Regions from separate parts of the Weissella sp. MSCH1 genome, predicted to be linked through region 1. Evidence: predicted binding sites of a transcription regulator. Region 1 holds the regulator's gene; each other region holds the start of a gene.
The links. Region 1 encodes Rex, which represses fermentation and respiration genes when NADH is low (regulators of the CRP and FNR family bind a similar motif). Its sites were predicted from a motif close to TTGTGAANTANTTCACAA; they were not measured.

Region 1 (7,161 bases):
CCAGCCCAATTCTTTCACAACTTGTTTGACGGCAACCGTGTCTGTATTCTGTTGTAGCAAATAGGTGTTCAACCAAAGTTTTTCACGTTCTTTTTTCTGTAGCATCCAGTCCATATTGATACCTGCTATATTGTTTTAATCATTAAGTTAATTATCGCAAGTCTCGTTTCTGAATACGAATTGTCTTTTTTTAGTTTTCATGAAATTTTCTAAATGTGGATTCTCACGGGGATTTCATTAAGTGAGAGTTCTGACTATGCTATAATGTAAGTACATTTGGTCGTCGAAAAGGCCAACTAAAGGAGATTATGATGAAGAAAAAAGCGCCAGTGGTGAAGAACCAAGAATTTGACGCAACAGTCATCGACTTAACGTACGAAGGAAACGGAGTCGTTAAGGTTGATGATTTTCCGATCTTCGTAGCAAACGCTGTTCCGGGTGAAGAAATTCGGGTTGGTATTACGAAGGTTGCAGGAACGTATGCATTTGGTCGCGTTATTAAGACGTTGAAGGAATCTGCTGATCGTAATAAGGATGTTGATGTTGCGGCGTTGACAACTGGGATTGCGCCGTTGGCTCACTTGAACTACGACGCCCAATTGCGTTTCAAGCAAACGCAAATCCAAGAATTGTTCAAGAAGCAACACGTTGATGTTGAAGTTTCTGAGACGCTTGGTATGGAAAACCCAACTGGTTATCGTAATAAGGCACAAATTCCAACGCGTGAATTGCGTGGTGAATTGACGACAGGTTTCTTCCGTCGTGGTTCACACAACCTGATGCCAATTGAAGATTTTTATATTCAAGACCCTGAAATTGACAAGGCTATTGTGGTTATTCGTGACATCTTGCGTAAGTACCACATTCCAGTTTATAACGAATTTGATCACACTGGTGTTATCCGTAACATCATGGTTCGTCGCGGTTACTACAGCCACGAAATGATGGTTGTTTTGGTCACGCGTTCAAAGAAGGTGCCTGGGGCTGAAATGATTGTCGCGGATATTCGTGAAGCGTTGCCAGAAGTAAAGTCAATCATTCAAAACGTGAACCAAGAGAAGACGAATGTTATCTTGGGTGAAAAGAATAACACGCTTTGGGGTAAGGATGTGATTACCGACACGTTGTTCGGTAAGAAGTTCGTCATCGGACCAAACTCATTCTACCAAGTTAACCCACAAACAACGGAAACGTTGTACCAATTGGCTGCTGATAAGGCCGGCTTGACTGGTGATGAAGAAGTTATTGACGCCTACTCAGGTATCGGAACGATTTCATTGACCATCGCTGATCGTGTTAAGTCTGTTTTGGGTGTTGAAGTTGTGCCTGGTGCCGTAGATGACGCCAAGCGTAACGCCGACATTAACGGGGTTAACAATGCTAAGTTTGAACTTGGTAAGGCTGAAGAGAAGATGGTTGAATGGCATGAAGCTGGTATGCGACCAGACGTCATCTTCGTTGATCCGCCACGTAAGGGATTGACGCCAGAATTAATTGATGCTGCAACTGGTATGGAACCAGAAAAGTTCGTGTACATTAGTTGCAACCCAGCAACATTGGCACGTGATACGGTTCAAATTTTGGAGAACGGTTACCACATTCAAGGCCCAGTTCAACCAATTGACCAATTCCCACAAACGACACACATTGAATCTGTCACTGTGTTCGTTAAGGACTAATTTAATAAAACTAAAAACTATCGATAACCCAATTAAGCTCATTAGTCATTTCAAATGATTGATGAGCTTTTTTGGATTTTGATGGTACAATAGCATTATTGAAAGCGCTTTAAAGTGGGATATTAGATTAACTAAGGAGTGAATGATGACGTTAAAGTTAGGGATTATTGGCACAAATTGGATTACGAAGATGTTGGTGGAAGCGGCGCATGAATCGCAAGCGTACCAACTAACAGCGGTTTACTCACGACGCACCGAATCTGGTGAGGCGTTTGCCAAAGATTTTGGTGAAGTTGCGGTATATACAGATTTGGCTACCTTTTATGAGAGTGGCATTGAAGTCGTTTATATTGCATCACCAAACAGCTTGCATTATGAGCAAACGCTGCAGGCGATTGCGCATGACCTCCATGTGATTGTTGAAAAGTCGGCCTTTTCAAATACTAAGGAATATGAAGCAGTTTACTCGGCTTTGCGTGAGCACCCAAATGTCCGCTTATTTGAGGCTGCTCGTCACGTACATCAGGCTAATTTTAAAGCGATTGAAGCGAAAGTTGCAGAGATGACGCATATTTCTGGGGCAACGTTAGTGTATGAAAAGTATTCATCACGCTTTGATGATTATTTGGCAGGTAAGGAGCCGAATGTCTTAACTCGTGAGTTTAGTGCTGGTGCTTTGACTGATTTAGGCGTTTATCCATTATATGCCGCGATTAAGCTATTTGGGATGCCACAAGAAAGTCACTATTTCGCAACGCCATTGCGTAATGGGGCAGACGGTCGCGGGATTGCCGTTTTGCGCTATGCTGACTTTGATGTGACTATTCAATTTGGTAAGGGAGCCAACAGTTATTTGCATTCAGAAATTTTGGGGATGCGTGACACGATTGTGATTGATTCAATCGCTGAATTGGGTGAAGTCGTTTATAAAGATGGCGCTGGTAACGACACTGAAATTAGCACACCAGCACCAGAAAATCCAATGGTGCCAGAGATGCAAGTGTTCGCAGCGATTATTAATGACCCAATTGGTCAAGACGCGACATATCGCGAATTGCTGACGTTGAGTCAACGCGTGAATATTGTGTTAACTAATTTGCGTCAAGATGCCGGTATTGTTTTCCCAGCAGATAAGTAATTGTTAAAAGCACGCTTCATAATCTGTTCGCGAACAGTTATGAAGCGTGCTTTTCTGTTACAATGAAAGGAACGAAAAGTAAACGAAATGACATGAGGAAAAAGAATGGATACTCGTTTTGAAGAACGTTTGGCATCAGTAGGCTTTACAACCCTAACGCCAATCCAAGAAGCCGTGGCTGAACCACTGGTAAATGGTGAATCAATCGATGCGCTGGCTCCAACAGGAACTGGTAAGACATTGGCCTTTACATGGCCCTTGTTGCCGACTTTAGTGCCAGGGGATGGTGAGCAACTCCTTATTTTGGCACCATCACAAGAGTTGGCCATGCAAACGACACGGGTGGTCCGTGAGTGGGCGACGCTATTAGACTTGAAGGTGTTGGCCTTAACAGGTGGGGCCAATGTTAAGCGTCAATTGGATGCATTGAAGAAGCACCCTGAAGTGATTGTTGGGACGCCTGGGCGTGTGGCTGAGCTCGTTGATAATGGTAAGTTAAAGTTGCGTCGTTTGCGCACATTGCTATTGGACGAAGCGGATGAACTCTTAACCGAAGATACAGCTAAGCAAATTGATGCCGTTTGGGATACCGTCGATGATCAAGACGTGCAGGTGGCGTTATTTGGTGCCACAGAAGTCGATCAAACAATCGCGGCTGGGTTATTCGACCGTGAATTTAACCGCATTGACCAACGTAATGTGCCAATCCCAACCGCAATTGCCCATGAGTTCTGGCCAACAGCCCGTGAGCAACGCAATAAGCGGTTGCGCCAGTTAGCTGCCCGCAAGAATTTCCAAGCCATCGTGTTCTTTAACACGACGAAGCAATTGAAGATTACGGCTAGTTTCCTAGCCCACGAGCACGTCGCCATGGCAACGCTAGTTCGTGGTGATTCTAGTTCAACGCGTGCAAAGTCATTGGAAAACTTCCGCAAGGGGACAGCAAAATTCCTACTGACGACTGATGTGGCAGCCCGCGGTTTGGATATTCCCGATTTGCCTGCAATTATTAACTTTGATTTGCCACGCACTGGTGAGACGTATACGCACCGTGCTGGCCGTACTGGTCGCATGGGTAAGCATGGTTTGGTCATTTCGTTTGGAAATGACCACGATTTACGTGATTTGCGTCGTTTGGTTGCTGTTGACATCCAACTTGTAACGGGAGTTGAACAAGCGGCTAAACCTAAGTCATTTTCTGGCTCAACTGGCGCACCAACACCCGCGCCGGCAGCAGTGGCTGGTCAACAACCAACCTTAGTAAAACCAAAGCAGCCAGCAAAGCCCCGCCTAGGTAAGAAAGCGCCTAAGAAGCAAGCCACTGAGGAAGTTGTGTCACGAACGGACCGCTTTGCAAAGGAGAAAAAGGCGAAGCGTAAGCACAGCAAAAACAAGGGTAAGCCAAAGCATTAATGAAAAAATTATTGGCTAAAAATCCGTCTGAAAAACGGCGATATTTAGGCATTAGGACCACTTTTTCGGACGAGTGGTCCTTTTCTTTTGTGAAAAACAATTGTTATTTAGTTCACATAAAGGTGGTTATATGTTACTATTAATAAGGATAGAGAGTTCACAAGTGAGAATTTATTTGTGAAATAACTTAGAGATAAAAAAATAAAGAATAATGAGGACGGCTGACATGGCAGAACATGACATCCCACGCGCAACCGCAAAGCGATTGCCAATTTATTACCGTTATTTGAAGCTTTTGCTGGATGCGGGCACAACACGTGTTTCATCAAATGAGCTTTCTGATGCAGTAAAATTTGACGCAGCGACAATTCGTCGTGATTTTTCATATTTCGGTGCTTTGGGAAAGCGCGGATACGGATATGACGTTAAGGCGTTGATGACTTTCTTTGGTGAAATTTTGAATCAAGATACTTTGGCTTCAGTTGCCCTAGTTGGAGTTGGAAATCTTGGTCAAGCCTTGTTGAACTTTAACTTCCACCAAAGTTCTAATGCGCGAATTTCGGCAGCCTTTGATATCAACGAAGATATCGTGAACACGATTCAAGCTGGTGTGCCAGTTTACAGTCTTGATGATTTGGAAAAGCAGATTTCAGATCAACGGATTGATGTGGCTATTTTGACGGTTCCAGCGCCAGTTGCCCAAGATTTGGCTAACCGTTTGGCAAAGGCTGGGGTGCACGGAATTTTGAATTTCACACCACTACGTTTGGACGTCCCAAATGACGTCCGCGTGCAAAACGTTGACTTGACGAACGAGTTACAAACATTGCTTTACTTCATCAACAATTTTGGTGGGGCTGAAGCTTAAATCATACGTGAAACACTTTGTTTACCGCTACGTACTGGTAAACAAAGTGTTTTTTGCTAATAACGGGAAACCGGTTCAGAATGAGGGTGATAATTTCATAAAAAGTGTCCTATGATTGGGACATGGGCGACCTGTTTAATCACAAAAATGTTTGATACACTGCTAGTAATGACTATAAAAAAGAAGTAGTGGCGTAATGAATAAGCATAGTGAACGTCTGTTAGAGGCGATGCGGCATATGAAGCAGAACCGCCGGATACATACGAAAGACATTGATCAACACGTGATGAGTAAGTCGGCCTATTATCGGGTGATGAAAGGGGAGACTCCGCTGAATTTACAATTAGCAATTCGGCTAATTCGGTTTATGGGTGGCCGTCCCGTTAATTTAATTGCCTACGCTGAAGATGGCGAATTATCGGCCTATGGTCGTTTTTTGATGAAATTTGGGCGCGCCATGCGGATGGGCGATTTCACACTTGCTAAACAAATCATTACCGATTTAGAGGCGCAAGTTGAGGAGTTTCAGCTGTTGGCTGACCGGGAAGTGTTGCTGATTGCCGAATATGCGTTAGCACTGGTGTTTGACGATGAGGAACAAAAAGCCCTGTTGAAACAGGAAATGCGCCGGTTAGTGGCCAAAACAGACCTATGGACAGCGATAGAAGTCACCTTATACTTCATCTCATTGTCACCAGATGCACCAATTGAATCAGTGCTCGCCGAGTTTCAAAAATACGTCATTGATAAACAGCAATTTCGCGAGCGTTTTCCCGCTGTAGAAGTGACAACGATTTGGTCTGATAATATCTTGATAATGGCTGAGACGGTGCTGACTCGGAAAAACTACGATGACTATGTAAAATTTGTGGGGTTTATTAATGAGCTATCCCCCGCCGAATACGTTTTAGAGCATGCCCCATACCGACGGGCCTTGGCTGATATCGAGCAGGCGTGGCGTGAACATAATCCGCAAATTTTGTTAGATGCCGAGCAAAAAATTAGTCGGTTTATGAAGGCAATTCATGACAATCCTGATCAAGCGGGGGAAGTGACGCAAACGTTTGTTATTTTGTTCCGAATTGCCTGGGGGGTTATAGAGACAGATGACTGATCATGTAGGTCAAGTAATTAACGATATCCGCAAAGCCAAGAACATCCCGTTGACACAATTGTTAACGTACTCTGGTTTGAACCGGGCGACGTACTATCGCTTTGTTAAAGGGGATGCGGATATTGAAATAACGGATTTTTATCATTTAGTCTATGGATTAGGACTGACTGAAACAGAATTGGCGGAATTGATTATTCCAGAAGATACAACGTTCAGATTGTTAGCTGAACGCATTAAACAATTGTCTGTTACAGACCATGCAGGTGGCGCAGCTATTCAGGCTGAAATTCAACGATTGCAAGAGCAGACCGGATACCGCCACTATGGTTGGTTAACTTGGATGCTTTATTTCCGACAAAACACAGATCGTGATGATGAAAAGCAACGTCAGGCAATTGTGGTATTCAAAGAGTTATTGGCGTTACCTTTTTGGACACGCTATGAGTTGGAATTAACCCGATGTGCGCTGCCGTATTTGTCACCTGAAATTACCGTGCCTGTACTTGAAAAAATCGTTAAAATGAATGTGCGTAGTCGTTTTTTCTCAACCAGACACCATGAATTAAAGATTAATGTTTTAATCTTTAATCTGTTACAGCAAGTTGCGAGTGGTCACGATGCACGCCTGTTTGTTAGCGCCTTACGATCGATTGTGCAGCGGTTCACCTTTGCGACAAATTATTCGGCATTGATTTATATTAAGTTTATCCAGCTGTTGTTAGCCCGCTATGATGGTGAATGTGTTGAGACGGCGTATACAACCGCGGTGGCCGAATTATTGGCGGATATAGACTATTTTTACACAGACAATGAAATCAAGGCGTTCAAGTCGCAGTTTGCATGGTTCGAAAAAATGACCTTTGCAGAGGATTGAGGGCGCAACGTTTGTCAATTGTCTTATGAATTTGGACACGTCTGCGTCTTATTTTGATGATTTCAAATGGGTATA
Region 2 (7,161 bases), on a different contig from region 1:
TCTATTAGTATTATACACAACCAATCCTACGTCACCTTTTTAAATAAGGCCATGGGGTTTACTTATTCTATGACTTACAGAATAATGGCGACGACAGTGGTACAGTTTGTATTTGAATCTACAACAAAGAAGTACTGATTAACGTGATCGTTCACTTCACAAAGTCAGTGCTTATGGATGCTGCTGTAACTGCAACTGTGTATGGTCAATGTTATGGCGACTGACTTTGGTATAGTTATGGTATGTCTTAATAAGACCTATTAATTTTATTATTTTAATTAAAGTGGTATCTTTTGTCTTAGAAATAGTATTAATGTATTTAAAATATTTAATTATAGGAGGAATGGATTATGATTTGGTCATTAATCGTTGGGGCAGTAATTGGGGCAGTTGCAGGTGCTTTAACAAACCGTGGAGAGTCTATGGGATGGATCAGTAATATTTTAGCCGGTCTGATTGGTTCTTCAATTGGACAAGGTGTTTTGGGACATTGGGGCCCTAGCTTAGCTGGAATGGCAATTTTCCCATCAATTATTGGAGCAGTTATTTTAGTTTTGATTGTGTCTGCAATCTTTGGTATTAAGGCAAAAAAGTAGCATTATATCGTACTGAGGGGGTATGCTATGAAGAGATTGTACAAGGTGTTACTTGTTATTATTCTTCTAATTTACTTAGTTAGTATTTCTACGATTATCTGGCCCGATATAATTACCAAAATACTTTCGTTTTTAGATCATATTAATTTACACAGTTCGCTTAGCGAACAAATGTTACTTAGATATAATGAGATATTTATTCTAGGATTAACTAGTGTAATTTTAATTGTTGTAATAGCGTTGCCTCGGCAAAGAAAATCTATTTTGTTAATTAACTCAGGGAAAGGCACACTGTCTTTGGGAAATGAAGGAATCAACAGTTTTATTAAGACACAGTTATCCGGCGAAGGATTAAGTAATATTCAAGTCAGTATCAAAAACACTAAACATATTAAGCGTTTTAACGTTACCGCCGATTCTGAATACAAAAAATCGATTATATCTGATTTACCACGAGTAGAAAAAAACTTAACTGATAGCTTGAGAAGCTTACTATCTGGGGTTGATAAATCACCTATTCGAGTAAATATAAAGGTAAATCAATCTAATAAGCGTAATAATAAAGCATCGCGAGTTATTTAATTTTAGGAGTTTATCGAGTATGGATCGTAAACAGACAGTAGTTTTTTTAAGTAGCTTAATTGGTTTTGTAATTACTATTTTATTAATTCAATTTGGCTTCATAAAAACGATACTAGTAGTTTTTATAACAGGAATATTCGGTTTCTTAGGCCTTTTGTTTGATAATAATCGTATCCAATTAAGTAAATTGTTACATGACATTTTTAATAAATAATGCGGGGGGATAAATTTATGACTACGGAAAATAAGACAGTAACACAGGAGACTGTAGCTCCTAAAGGACAATTGACGTTTGATGACAAAGTAATCCAAAAGATTGTTGGTTATGCAATTGAAAATGTATCAGGATTGCTAGGCGTAGATGGCGGCTTTGTAGCTAATATTAAGAATAAAATCGTTAATAGTGACAATCCAACAGATGGAATTAATGTCGAGGTTGGTAAAGAACAGGTTGCTGTAGATCTCAATATTGTTGTTGAATTTGGTCATAACGCACATGATATTTATAAAGATATTAGTAAAGTTGTATCTCAAAAGATAGAAGAAGCAACTAGTCTTACTCTAGTTGAACTTAATGTTGAAGTAATAGATATTCAAACTAAATCAGAATTCGAGGAATCACAAGTAACTATACAAGATCGTGTAACTGAGGTAGGAAAATCAGTTCAAGATAAGACAACAGACGGATTTGAAAAAATGAAATCGGTTACGTCTACAGATGATGATACGCGTGTACAATAACAATAATTTTAAGAAAGTTGGTTACTCATGATTAATAAGATATTAAAAGTGACAGCTGTTACTTCACTAGTTTTAGTAGGGATAGTTTCAGTAGCAACTGTTCTTACAGCAAAGGAAATTGATAAGGCTGGTGATAAGCTAGCCGATAAACTTTATAATTAAAATAAAAAATGAACGATAATACTGTCGTTCATTTTTTATTTTAATTATAAAGTTTTATTACATAATATTTTCAAAATACGGTGGTAAAAAGTGCAGAATGAAAAAATAAACACTTGCAAGTATTGCTGATGCTGGTTAAAGTTAAGACATCAACTAATCAAATATAAAAGAAAAGGCACTTATCAAGCCTGCAAGCAAGATAAGTGCCAGTGCAAAGAATGCATCACCATTCAAAGCACGTTGTCATTCAAGATGTAAGTACATTATAAGGTACTTACAGAGAATGCGTCAAGAAAAGAACAACTTCTGACGAGAGACAATGTGACTGAATCGGGTCACATTGTCTCTCGTATTTTTTTGCACTCGGTACCCGCCACGTTACGGCGACAGAGTAGAACGCACTCAGGACAAAGAAGCCTACATGGAGAGTAGGACGGCACGTGAAGAACCTTGCTGTATGCTCCACAGACAGCAAAAACAGAGACGTGGAGAAGAGATAGTTAATCGTCCAACACAATGGGTAGCGGTTAGTTTTCCGATCGCGGGTTGCGCCGTGATGAAGAAATATAGCATGCGGAAAAGCTGAACGAGTAATCGTTCGAAGTCAGTAGTCCTAGCGTTATGTCATGGGTTAAACAGTTACCATATGTCAAAAAACGCCCTGAGAAGCTCTCAGAGGCGTTTTTAGGTGTCAGCCATATAAATAGACACAAGTAGATATAAAACAACGTCAAAACATAACCAAAGGTTGTAAGGGGTAGCTTGAACATAATCTACTGTGATAGGAATATCAGTCGTTGCGAGATGCACTCAACGAAACACACCAATTAGCCCCATTAAGGGGATAGTTGGTGGAGTGTCGAGAGAGAGAGCCTTGCAGGCTATCCGCAACGCCTGATTGAGCTATTGTTCAACGTGGTGTTTAATAATTGGGTCTTTAAGGCGTGAGCATGCAAGGGGTCAAGGGGCTTTCCCCTGTGTCTGCCGAAGGCTTATAGGTATCCTGTGTAAAGAATACGCGGGGCACGAATGCAGATGGATTTCACTTATACAAATTTGTCCAGCGGTCGTTGTATAGCGTTACATTGATCCTTGCAGTTATTTATTGCGATAGCCAGTCGTTAAAATTAGGGTATTAACTAGGTGTTAACTTGTTATTATTAAGGTATTACTTTGTTATGATCAAGGCCATATCCGTACTGAACAGCCTGATAAATGGAGGAATTATGAGCGAATATAAAAAGAAATTACACGTTGTTCAACTTGATGCTGACTGGGTTGGACTTGCTGAAAAGGTTCTTGGTAAGCAAGGTATGAGTGTTGAAGAATATCTTGCTGCCGCATTGAAACGTGTGTACGTCTCTGATGAATTCCCCTTCGACCCTGAATTATCATATGATGAAGAAAAGCGGCTATTGGGTGATGAAGAATTTGATTATCAAAATGAACATAGTATTGATCTAACCCAGGAGCAAAAATTAGCAGATTGGTGGGCAGATACTGCCGAAGATTACGAATAACAAACTGTTCAGTTAGGCTTTACACTTTGAACAGTAATAAATGGACAGGTGAACACATGACTGAACACTTATATAAATCTGTAAAAGCACTTGCTGATGAGTTGGGGATATCGCGCACAACTCTCTATAAACGAGCAAAGTTAAATGGTATTGAATTGACTGGTAATTATACTAGTCAACAAATTAAACAGTTAAAAACTGTTCAATCTAAAATGGACACTGAACAGAAAAATGAACACTTTGCTGAACAGAATGAACACAAAGATGAACACTTTTCCCAATCAGAAATTCAAAGATTATCATCTCAATTGACGGTTAAAGATGAACAGATTGCTGAATTGAATCAGCAACTTAAGCAAGCACAGAAATTAGCTGATCAAGCACAACAATTGCAACTTAAAGCGCAGCTGCAATTGGAATCGGAGCAACAAAAAGTGTTGTCATTGGAAACTGAATTACAGCAAGAAGAAGTTGTGTCAGAAACCAGCGCAAACGGCGCCGAGAATAAAAAAGGTTTTTGGCGTCGGATATTTGGATAATTGGGTATTTTACCAGATAAGATATAGCCATCATTTCATTACCACCAGTCAGCGTTTTGCTGACAATGCGCACTTACACACAACATATAAATTTGTTGTGTGTAAGTGCTTAAATTTTGTATCAGAAGTTGCTACCGCAACAACCTAACTAACCGCCCGATAGTTGGTAGAAACAAAAAGCTAGTCACTGTCCAAAAAAACGGACAGTGACTAGCTTTTTGTTGTTGAATAGATAAGCTAAAAAATATTGAAAGACTGTGTGAAACACTTTTATTGTATCGCTAAATCAACAAATAGTTTTAATTTAGATATTTTTTAAATGTCCGTGGTGGTCTTTGGCAATTAAGTAATATACTGTTGCTGCAATAGACCATGCCCAGACGATGTGTCCCCAAAATTCTGAGAAGTGTTCAGCGAAAGGTTGATTCCATGGTGCTGGTATTGTACCAAATGCCGGCATTAAAATAATGTGCCAAATAATCCACAATGCAACACCGTATAGCGTTCCTTGCCATAGTCCAATGGTAGGCCAATATTGTGAGATAAAGACAAAAAGAATTGAAAATACAATTGCAAATGAAAAATGTAGAATAAGTGTAAACCAGAATACCTTTTGATCTTGAGAGTAATAAACAAAGGACTCAACAAGTTTTTTGGGTACACCCAACTGCATGGCCATATGTTGGGGAGGGTTAATTAAATTACGAGCAATGGTTCGTGGTGGGAACAAATTCTCCCAACCAATTTTTACCATGCCGGATATCATTCCAGCAATCAGACCATACCAAATACTTTTAATCGAAATTTCTTTAATATTCGCCTTTGGGGTAGTTAAATGAAACATAATTATTTATCCATCCTATCTGTAAATTGTATCTATATAATTAATCGATACGAACATATTATAGCAACGATTGTTGATGTAATAACAATTATTAGCTGTCAGGGTTAGGATTTACATAGCAACCGATAGTTAATTTAATTAGGCTTTTTCAGTCAGAATATTGACAAATTATACGTTGATTACGGAAGTAATCGCTTGTTTTTTGATAGAAAAAAATCCAGTCACCATCCAAAAAACGGACAGCGACTGGATTTTTTTGTACATGTACTTAAAATTTGATGTTTAAAAGTATACTATATGTTCGTCTAAGTGGCTAATTAAGCTGGTTATTTTTGAATTGGTCTAAATTGTGAAAAAGGACCGATCGGGGTGTTTGTGAAACGCCCCGATCGGTTCTTTTTAAGTTTGTGAAGTTAACGAGGTGAGCAATCAGCCGTCAGGCCTTGGTAAGGCTGGGACTTGGGATAATCGATGTTATGTCACCTTGCTTTGGTATAGGTCTAATATGATTGTTGATTTTACTTATATTAAAAATTTGTGTTTGCTCTTATGCTAGATTTACGGACATATTTTCTTCTGCTCTGTAAACTAATAGCATAGGCGCACCTGTAATAGTTATATATTTCCATCATCAATAACTAGTGAAAGTAAATTTTTTGGTAATACGAATAATGTGAGATATAATTACATATTACTATTATTTTATATTTTTGGGGGAGTTTCATGCTCATTTTGGATAAACTGCATGTTCAGTTTGGCGGATACATTGTTTTAAACAATGTATCCATGTCGTTTTCTAACAATAAATTTTACTTAGTTATGGCTCGTAATGGATCTGGAAAAAGCACGTTATTAAATGCCATATCAGGGTTAATTCCTTATTCGGGAAATATTAAGTATGACTATAAATCTAGCGAGACGTTTTATTTGCCGAATGATTTTATTTTCGATGCCAACATGTCAGGATATGATTATCTGACCTTATATAAGCAGTTTTGGAGCAGTAATATTGACATTAATGACACCGTGAAATTATTAAAGCTAGATTCATTTGTACACAAAAAAATAAATTCATATTCTTTAGGCATGAAACAAATGTTTGTGTTAGCACTGTATGTGATATCAGATACCAAAGTTTGGCTAATGGATGAATTGAACAATGGACTAGATGATGCTAATTCAGAAATTTTGAAAAAAATATTAAAATCTGCCAAAAATGAGGGGAAAATGATTATTTTTGTGACGCATCAGCCGCAAGAATTAGTTGATTTAGCAAATACTACGATTTCTTTAAATGATGGAAGGTTAATTTATAATGATTAAATTCACAATTTTTAACATTAAGGCTATTGTTCGAAAAAAATTATTTATTATTCCAATGATTCTGATTTTTGCTAGTGTCATCGGTATATATGCCGGCAATAATCGAGCAGCAAATAATTCAAATTTAGCTAAATTTGCCGAATCGGATTACACATATAATCAAAAACAGGTAAAAATGGACTCTAAATTCGTAGACGATTTCATCTCTGCAAGGATGAGCCATGAGAAGACAACGATAGATGCCTTCAATAATAAAGATTGGGCTAAAGCCGCTAAGAATAGTCTTTTCACAACGAATCAAGATATTGCATCACTAGAAAAAGCTGGTGGACGTGATGATCAAATAGCAGATTTTAAATCTCAAAAAGCAGTTTTAGAATACGTTGAAAAGCATAACGTATATCCAGAAATACCCGCCTTCGGTATAACTGGTTTTAATTTTCTATTTGATTCATTAACCATATATTTTCCTTGGTTTTGGTTTGCTGTAATTATTTTTGTTATTATTCCCATATTTACTTGGAAATTTCAAAACGGTAAAAATATGGATAATCTCATTCCAAAAAACAATATAGCCCTGGACTTTGACAGATTGCTGACTGCCGGAATTGTAGTGGTCTCAAGCTATTTTTTCCTGATATTATTTGCTTTCGGACTAGCTTCGCTATTCCATGGTATAGGAGATCCTAACTTCCCTATTATTATTCAAAATGAGACTTTGGGTGCTACTCAGCCAATCGGGCATATGCTGATCAAAACAGTCATTTTACAAACGTTATCCTTATTGGCTGCAATTGTTCTAGGACAATTTATAAGTAACCTTACCAAATCTGAGATGTTGGCTGCATTTTTGA
Region 3 (7,161 bases), on a different contig from region 1:
ACTGGCAATCGGCACCCGACCACCGAAAAATTGCATCGGATTCGTGTGCGCAATCACATCGCTACTCGTGTGAACCTGTGGCAACATGGCTGCTGGAATATTGAACAGCGCTAACAATTCAGCATCCCACGCTTGCGTATGAATGTTATATAGCATTGTTCGAGCTGCATTGGACGCATCAGTTGCATGAACTTCCCCGTCCGTAAGCTGCCACACCAACCAAGTATCAACTGTTCCAAAAACTAGGTCGCCAGCTTCAGCTTGCGCCTGGGCACCCGGAACATGATCCAATATCCAACGAATTTTGGTTGCTGAGAAGTACGCACTAACCGGCAGGCCTGTCTTGGCACGGATTAACTCATCGTGACCAGCATTGTGCCACGCATCTGCAATGCTCTGCGACTGTGTTGATGACCAACCAATCGCGTTATAAATCGGTTGGCCGGTGTGGCGGTTCCAAATTAATGTCGTCTCGCGCTGATTGGCAATGCCGATTGCTTTAATTTCATCCCCACGAATACCCGCATTAATTAGTGCATCCGCAATCGCAGTTTGTGCCGTCCGCCAAATATCAAGCGGACGTTGTTCCAACCACCCCGTATGCGGGACGATCGATGTCATCGGAATTGCAGTTGACGTCACGCGTCGTGCATTATGATTAAAAATCACTGCACGTGTCCCCGTTGTTCCCTGATCAATTGCCAAAATATATTCTGGTCGTGTAATAGCCATAATGCGTTCCCCGATTTATTTCGTTTAAAATTTTTTCACTCCCTATTAGTATATCAAGATGTGAGAATGTGCTACACTTTTCTGCATAGAATAAACGGACAGGCACGGTTGCAGTACCGTGCGCGACGTTATATATAGTGGTTACCTACTATGGAATAACGTTAATTACAATTAGTTGTGTCAGCTGACACAATGGAGGATTTTATGGCAATCCAGTCATCACAACAAGATGGCGAAGCGCTCAAACCGCAACACGTTGAGATTAAAGCGCCAATACTCTATATCACCACATTATTCCAATCAACCGGTGCCTCACTCATTTGGCCCATCGCAACATTGTACATGCACAATGTCTTACATGAGACCATGACCATGGCTGGCATGGTCGTGATGGGACTCTCGATTATGATGATGATTGGTAGTTGGGTTGGTGGTCATCTATTTGATCGTTGGAGCCCTTACAAATCAATCTTAGGTGCTGTCGCCTTAGCAACGGCTATGTTGGCGGCCCTGACTTTTTGGCATTCCTGGCCAGTCTTTGCAATTTTCATGCTAATTCTAGGGTTTGCAGATGGAATTATCTACACGCTCTTAAATTCATATGCGGCCACGATTCAGTCGATTGATTCCCGTAAGGTTTTCAATTTGCAATATCTGTTCATGAACGTCGGTGTCGTCGTCGGAACCGCTATTGTCGGTTTTCTATTCAATCACGGCGTACAATTCGTTTTCGGTGGCGCAACAATCATGTATCTTATTTTCTCAATCATGGTTTTCCGCTACTTCAACGTAAAGGGACTCGCCGCCCAAGCGACTAAAGACGCCGCTAAGGCTGCCAAGAGCAATTTCAGGACGCCTGTGCTGATTTATGCCTTGCTCGGTTTGGCCTTCTCCCTTTATATGGGTTATATTCTATGGGAAACCGTCGTTGCAACGCACATGACTGATTTGGGGATGACAACCCAAGATTACTCATTCCTATGGACGATTAACGGTATCGTGATTATCGTCGGGCAAGGTCTGCTAGACCGCATCATCGAAAAGCTGCCATTCCGACTCACTGTCTTAGGCGGAACCGCCTTGTTCGCGGTATCATTCCTATTCCTAATGAACGCGAAGACCTATCCAATGTTCATCTTCACCTTCATGATTTTGACGATTGGTGAAATGTTTGCTAGCCCACAAATGCCCGCTTGGATCGATCACATCAGTGACCCCAACGCCAAAGGTCGGGCGCAAGGCTTCATGACGATGGCCATCTCACTTGGTCGTGCGGTTGGCCCACTATACGGTGGCTTAATGATTGATGGCGGCTCATACAAAGCCTTGTTTGCCTCAATGTTTGGCATCATGATGCTCTTCGTAGTCGTCACCTTTATTCTCGACCGCGCCTCAAGACGTCGCCAACGTCGCCTGGCTAATTAATTGATAACACAAAACAACCCCTGCAGCGTATCCGCTGTCAGGGGTTGTTTTTTATCGTCATCGGAAGATTCGTTATTTTAGGAGTTGTTAATTGCGCGATGACCTTTTGAATGTTCCCTCTCACGTGGAACCCATTATTCAGATCACATCACACAATTTAACTTTTTAGAGACTCTTGAAATCAAAGACCATGCGACCAGTAATCTTGTTGTTGTGCATCGCATCAATCACATCATTAATATCACGGATATCAGCCCGCGTCACGATTGGCTTAACCTTACCTTCTGCACCAAATTGGAAGGCTTCCTTCAAGTCTTCACGTGTTCCAACAAGTGAGCCCTTCACTTCAATACCATCCAAGACCGTCTTCACAACATTCAACTGCATGTCACCCTTTGGCAATGCCACGGCAACCAACTTACCCATTGGTCGCAATGACGCAATTGATTGATCAAACGCTTGTGTGTTAACAGCCGTTACCTGTGCGTTGTGTACCCCGCCAACCTTTTCTTGGATAATAGCAGGCACGTCTTCTGTCTTACGGTTGATGAGCAATTCGGCTCCCATTTGACGAGCTGCTTCCAACTTGTCTGGGTTACCATCGACTGCTACCACGTGGGCACCAAACACATTGTGCGCGTACTGGATGGCCAAGTTACCCAAACCACCGGCCCCAACTACCGAGACCCATTGACCTGGCTTTGTTTCGCCGACCTTAAGCGACTTATACATTGTCACACCGGCACATGTAATTGATGATGCTTCCATCGGATCAAGACCTTCTGGCACCTTAACCGCATATTTAGCGTTGACGACTACTTGTTGCGCCATCGCCCCATCAACTGAGAAACCAGCATTACGCACCTTACGGCAGAACGTTTCATTTCCCGTGTTGCAGTACTCACAGTTTCCACAAGCATCATAGAACCAAGCAATTGAAACGCGATCACCTAACTTCAAGTAATCCGATGCGCCTTCACCAAGCTTCGTCACGATTCCAACTCCTTCGTGCCCAATAACACGACGGAATTCGCGTGGATTAATCTCATTCGGATTACCGAAATCACCATTGGCGACGTGCAAATCAGTGTGGCAAAGACCACTGTATTCTACATCAACCAGCGCCTCACCAAATCCCAAGGCGCGGGGTTGCCAATCATCAATCAAGTCTACAAATCCATCTGGCGTTTCACGAACAACTGCTGCTTTCATGTCTAATCTCCTCGTGTTAACAATGACTATTTGTTCTTTTCTTCACAAACATTATTATAAACGAGTTGTTTTCTTTTGCAAGCGCTTTCTTGGAATCTAATCAAGAATTTTTTGTGTGTTTTTATAAATCGGAACCTGAAAAAAGCGCCCTCCCAAATGGCGGACGCTTCACTTCTTTTAAGTTAGTCTAATGCGATGATTTTCTCTGCACTAAAGGCATAAATAAACCGACGTGGCATCGGCTTTCCCATCGCTATTAGCGCCTGTGCATAAACGTTCAATTGACCTGAATAACGTTGCGTGAGTGTTTCAGTCGCTGTTTCAGGTGTTACCCGATCAGTCTTATAATCAAACAACCACACCTCATTATCAACTTGGAAATAACCATCAATAATACCGTGAATCAAAACTTTTTCTGATCCCTGGAAGTCTTTGTACAGACGATCTGCATCCAGCAAAAGCGAGAACTGCACTTCACGTTGCAAAGAGTCAGCATGCGCCACCATTTGCTTGCCCAAAGGCGAATTCGTGAAGAAACGTTCAATCTTAGACAACGAAATCAGATGGGCCACCTTAACTTCGATTAACTCTTGGTCAACCAAATCGGCCACCAGCGCGCGCAAGTCAGCCTGAGTCGGTGCTCCTGTCGATAGATCAACGCGTTGCATAACTAAGTGCGTTGCAGTTCCAATCGCAGCTGATGAAATACGCGTTTCTGCTTCTTGCATAAAGGTTGGCTCCGGTAATGTTTCATCCGTAAAACGCAATCCTGCAAATTCATCTGCTTGGATACGCCCATCGACTAAGCCGCGACCAGCTGCCAAATCTGGATCTTCAAATAAGCGTTTAATTTCTGAAACTGACTGGTACGCCGTGGCGCGGGTCGCCTCATCAAATTGATAATCAAATTGCAATACCGAACGCCAATCATTGATGATGCCGTCCTGCGTGGCACCGGTCTTTTCTGATGTCGACTCAGACATTGGCATCGCTTGATAGGCATCAACTAGTGCGCGTAAATCAGCCCCATTCACGATTTCTAAGCCAAAGTTAAACGGTTGCTTTGGTGCTTTCGTCCGAATTTCACCGAAATCAACAACATCCTTATCATCGTAAGCTGTCAGCACGTTAGCCAATTCTGGTGCCTTTGGATGGCGCATCAAGGCCATCCCCATCAAATCCATGAACGACTTTCCTTCAAGGCGGGCCCACTCTGGCAACATCCACTCCGTGCCCGCTTCAGCTAACGACCACTTATCCCATAGGGCTTTCACACTGTCATACGCCCCCACCATAAACAAGTGTTGTTCAGCACGCGTTAGCGCAACATAGAGCACCCGTAATTGTTCGGCGAAAGCGCCACGAACGCGCGCTTGTTTAACGAATTCGCGTTGTGGCGTCGGTAGCTTGAGGTGGTGATCCAAATCAATGTAATCCATCCCGGCCCCAGCTTCAGCATCAAGCAGAATGTCACCCATTGTTTCGCGCTGACTAATCATGCGACGGGTACTATTCAGGACAAACACAATCGGAAACTCCAGCCCCTTCGAGTGGTGAATCGTCATCAATGAGACACTGTCGCTCGCCACGTTTGCATCCGCTTCACCGAGGTCTTTGTCCTGACTTTGTAGCTGCGTCACATAATTAATAAATTGATACAAGCCGACGAAGCTACTCTTTTGGTAAGCGGCAGCCCGTTCATACAATGCATGCAGATTAGCTTGACGCTGCGGACCAGATGGTAACCCACCGACATAATCCAGCCACCCCGTTGTGTTATAAATCTGCCATAGCAAATCCACAATTTGGTTTTGGACAGCCAACGTCCGGAAGCTCTCCAAATCCGCTAGGAAACGTTGCACCGCCGCAATCGTCTCATTAACCTGGGTCTCAGAAACGCCGGCAACGGCAATTGTCAACGCATTATTTGCTAACGCTTGCACCGCTGTATAGAAATCTTCCGTCATCGCTTGCGTTCGAATTAACGCTAAGCCGTTTTCATCAATGTTATATAGTGGTGAACGCAATACTGCTGCCAACGGTATATCTTGGTGTGGGTTATCAATCACCTGCAACAAGCTCATCATGACTGAAATTTCAGTCGTTTGGAAATAACTCTCTGCCCCATTAACGACGATGGGAATGTCCATTTCACGGAACACATCCAAGACATCCAAATTTTGATTCTTAGTTGGCACCAAAACCGTCATATCACTATACGTCACCGGTCGCTTTTCGCCGGCTTTACGATCAAATATTTCAAACTTGGTGTCGATTAACTCCCTAATTTTCAACGCCATCATCCGAATTTGACCCGTTGCTTTCGTAAAGCCATACTCATTGGCAACCTCCGGACCGTCATCAGCATCGTCTGTTGTTGTCCCATCATCTAGGTACACCATCATTTCCGCTTCTTTGGGCAAGTCAGCTGGATAATAATCGGCCCCGGCGACCAATTCTGCTTCGCCAGTGTATTCAACATCACCCAACCCGTCGCTCATGATTTGCGCAAAAATAAAGTTGATGAAATTCGTGACGTTTGGTTGTGAGCGGAAGTTTTCCTGCAGTGTAATCAACGTATTGCCCGGCGTTTGTGGGTACGTCGCGAGTTTATGACCAAACAAAGTTGGATCCGCCTGACGGAATTTATAAATCGACTGTTTAATATCACCCACTTGGAACGTATTATCACCGCTCGCAATAAAACTTAAAATCGCTTCTTGCAGCTGATTCGTATCTTGATACTCATCAACCATCACTTCGTTATAACGTGATTGCAACTCAGCCTGCACTGTCGGTTGGCTGACAATTTGAAGCGCAAAGTGTTCCAAATCATTAAAATCTAGGACCTTACGACGTAACTTTTCTGCTAAAAAGGCCTCACGAAAGTTTTGCGTAAATGCGACTAATTCGGTAATGACTTCACCAGCCCCACGCACAGCTAGTTGCATGGCCGCTTCATCCAAGGCAAAAAAGCCCTTTTGTAATGCCTCCAATCGTTCCTTAATACGTTCACGCTGGGTCTTCACCAGTTCCCAGGCGGCTTTTAGTTCAGGATCATGCTTTGCAGTAAAATTCTTGCGCTTGCCGTCTGCGCCAGTCCCCCAGCCCATCACATCGGCTGACAAAAAGGCTTGGCGCATATCGTCCCAACTAACCGTCGCATCCTGGACGACTTGCAATAACCGTTGGTAGGTGTCGGTATCCGTCTGCAAATTTAATAAACGGTTCAAAGCAGGCGCTTCATCCATCGTATCGGGCGCTTGATTCAGTAATTGCTCAGCCTGTGTCACTAGCGTCTGCAATTCAGACGTCATAATTGGCAACATCTGATTCTGATAGAACGGCGTCTCAGTCAACGAACCGGCAATTTCATATTGTGCAGCCAACCCTTCTAACCACGCTGTCGTATCTGGTCGCGCCATGGCAAAGTTGAACAGCGTAAAAACGGCTTCCTGCAACGTCCGATCGTCCGTCGACCCTGAAGCGAATTGCGAAGCAAAACGGGCAAACGCTTGGCCCTTGTCATCAGCGTAACGCGCCTCTAATAGATCGCCATACACTTCCATCATCAACAACGTCCGTTCGGCATCATCAGATAGACGGAACTGGGGGTCCAAATCGATAGTGTAGTGATATTGTTCAATCAACCGCAGAGCAAACGCGTGCAACGTTGAAATGTTGGCGACGTTTAACAATCGCAATTGCTTCAACAGGTGTTGGCGTTGTGCACCCTCAGACTCGGCTAAGGCGCTACGAATCGCACCTTCAAGTCGCTCTTTCATTTCCGCA

Region 2: the regulator Rex is predicted to act here: its motif matches at 5,055-5,072, upstream of ACJ28U_RS00505 (YagU family protein).
Region 3: the regulator Rex is predicted to act here: its motif matches at 3,400-3,417, upstream of adhP (alcohol dehydrogenase AdhP).

What each region holds. Positions count from the first base shown of each region.
Region 1 covers NZ_JBJMBA010000031.1:26,082-33,242, reverse strand. The annotation lists gene ACJ28U_RS02790 (helix-turn-helix domain-containing protein) at 1-114, opposite strand, end outside; gene rlmD (23S rRNA (uracil(1939)-C(5))-methyltransferase RlmD) at 312-1,679, shown strand; gene ACJ28U_RS02780 (Gfo/Idh/MocA family protein) at 1,825-2,817, shown strand; gene ACJ28U_RS02775 (DEAD/DEAH box helicase) at 2,923-4,230, shown strand; gene ACJ28U_RS02770 (redox-sensing transcriptional repressor Rex) at 4,457-5,098, shown strand; gene ACJ28U_RS02765 (hypothetical protein) at 5,295-6,212, shown strand; gene ACJ28U_RS02760 (hypothetical protein) at 6,205-7,086, shown strand.
Region 2 covers NZ_JBJMBA010000017.1:1,075-8,235, forward strand. The annotation lists gene ACJ28U_RS00475 (GlsB/YeaQ/YmgE family stress response membrane protein) at 351-596, shown strand; gene amaP (alkaline shock response membrane anchor protein AmaP) at 624-1,178, shown strand; gene ACJ28U_RS00485 (Asp23/Gls24 family envelope stress response protein) at 1,410-1,919, shown strand; gene ACJ28U_RS00490 (hypothetical protein) at 1,947-2,081, shown strand; gene ACJ28U_RS00495 (hypothetical protein) at 3,308-3,601, shown strand; gene ACJ28U_RS00500 (hypothetical protein) at 3,658-4,140, shown strand; gene ACJ28U_RS00505 (YagU family protein) at 4,445-4,984, opposite strand; gene ACJ28U_RS00510 (ATP-binding cassette domain-containing protein) at 5,708-6,307, shown strand; gene ACJ28U_RS00515 (hypothetical protein) at 6,300-7,161, shown strand, end outside.
Region 3 covers NZ_JBJMBA010000030.1:48,372-55,532, forward strand. The annotation lists gene glpK (glycerol kinase GlpK) at 1-732, opposite strand, end outside; gene ACJ28U_RS02560 (MFS transporter) at 937-2,157, shown strand; gene adhP (alcohol dehydrogenase AdhP) at 2,323-3,369, opposite strand; gene addA (helicase-exonuclease AddAB subunit AddA) at 3,552-7,161, opposite strand, start outside.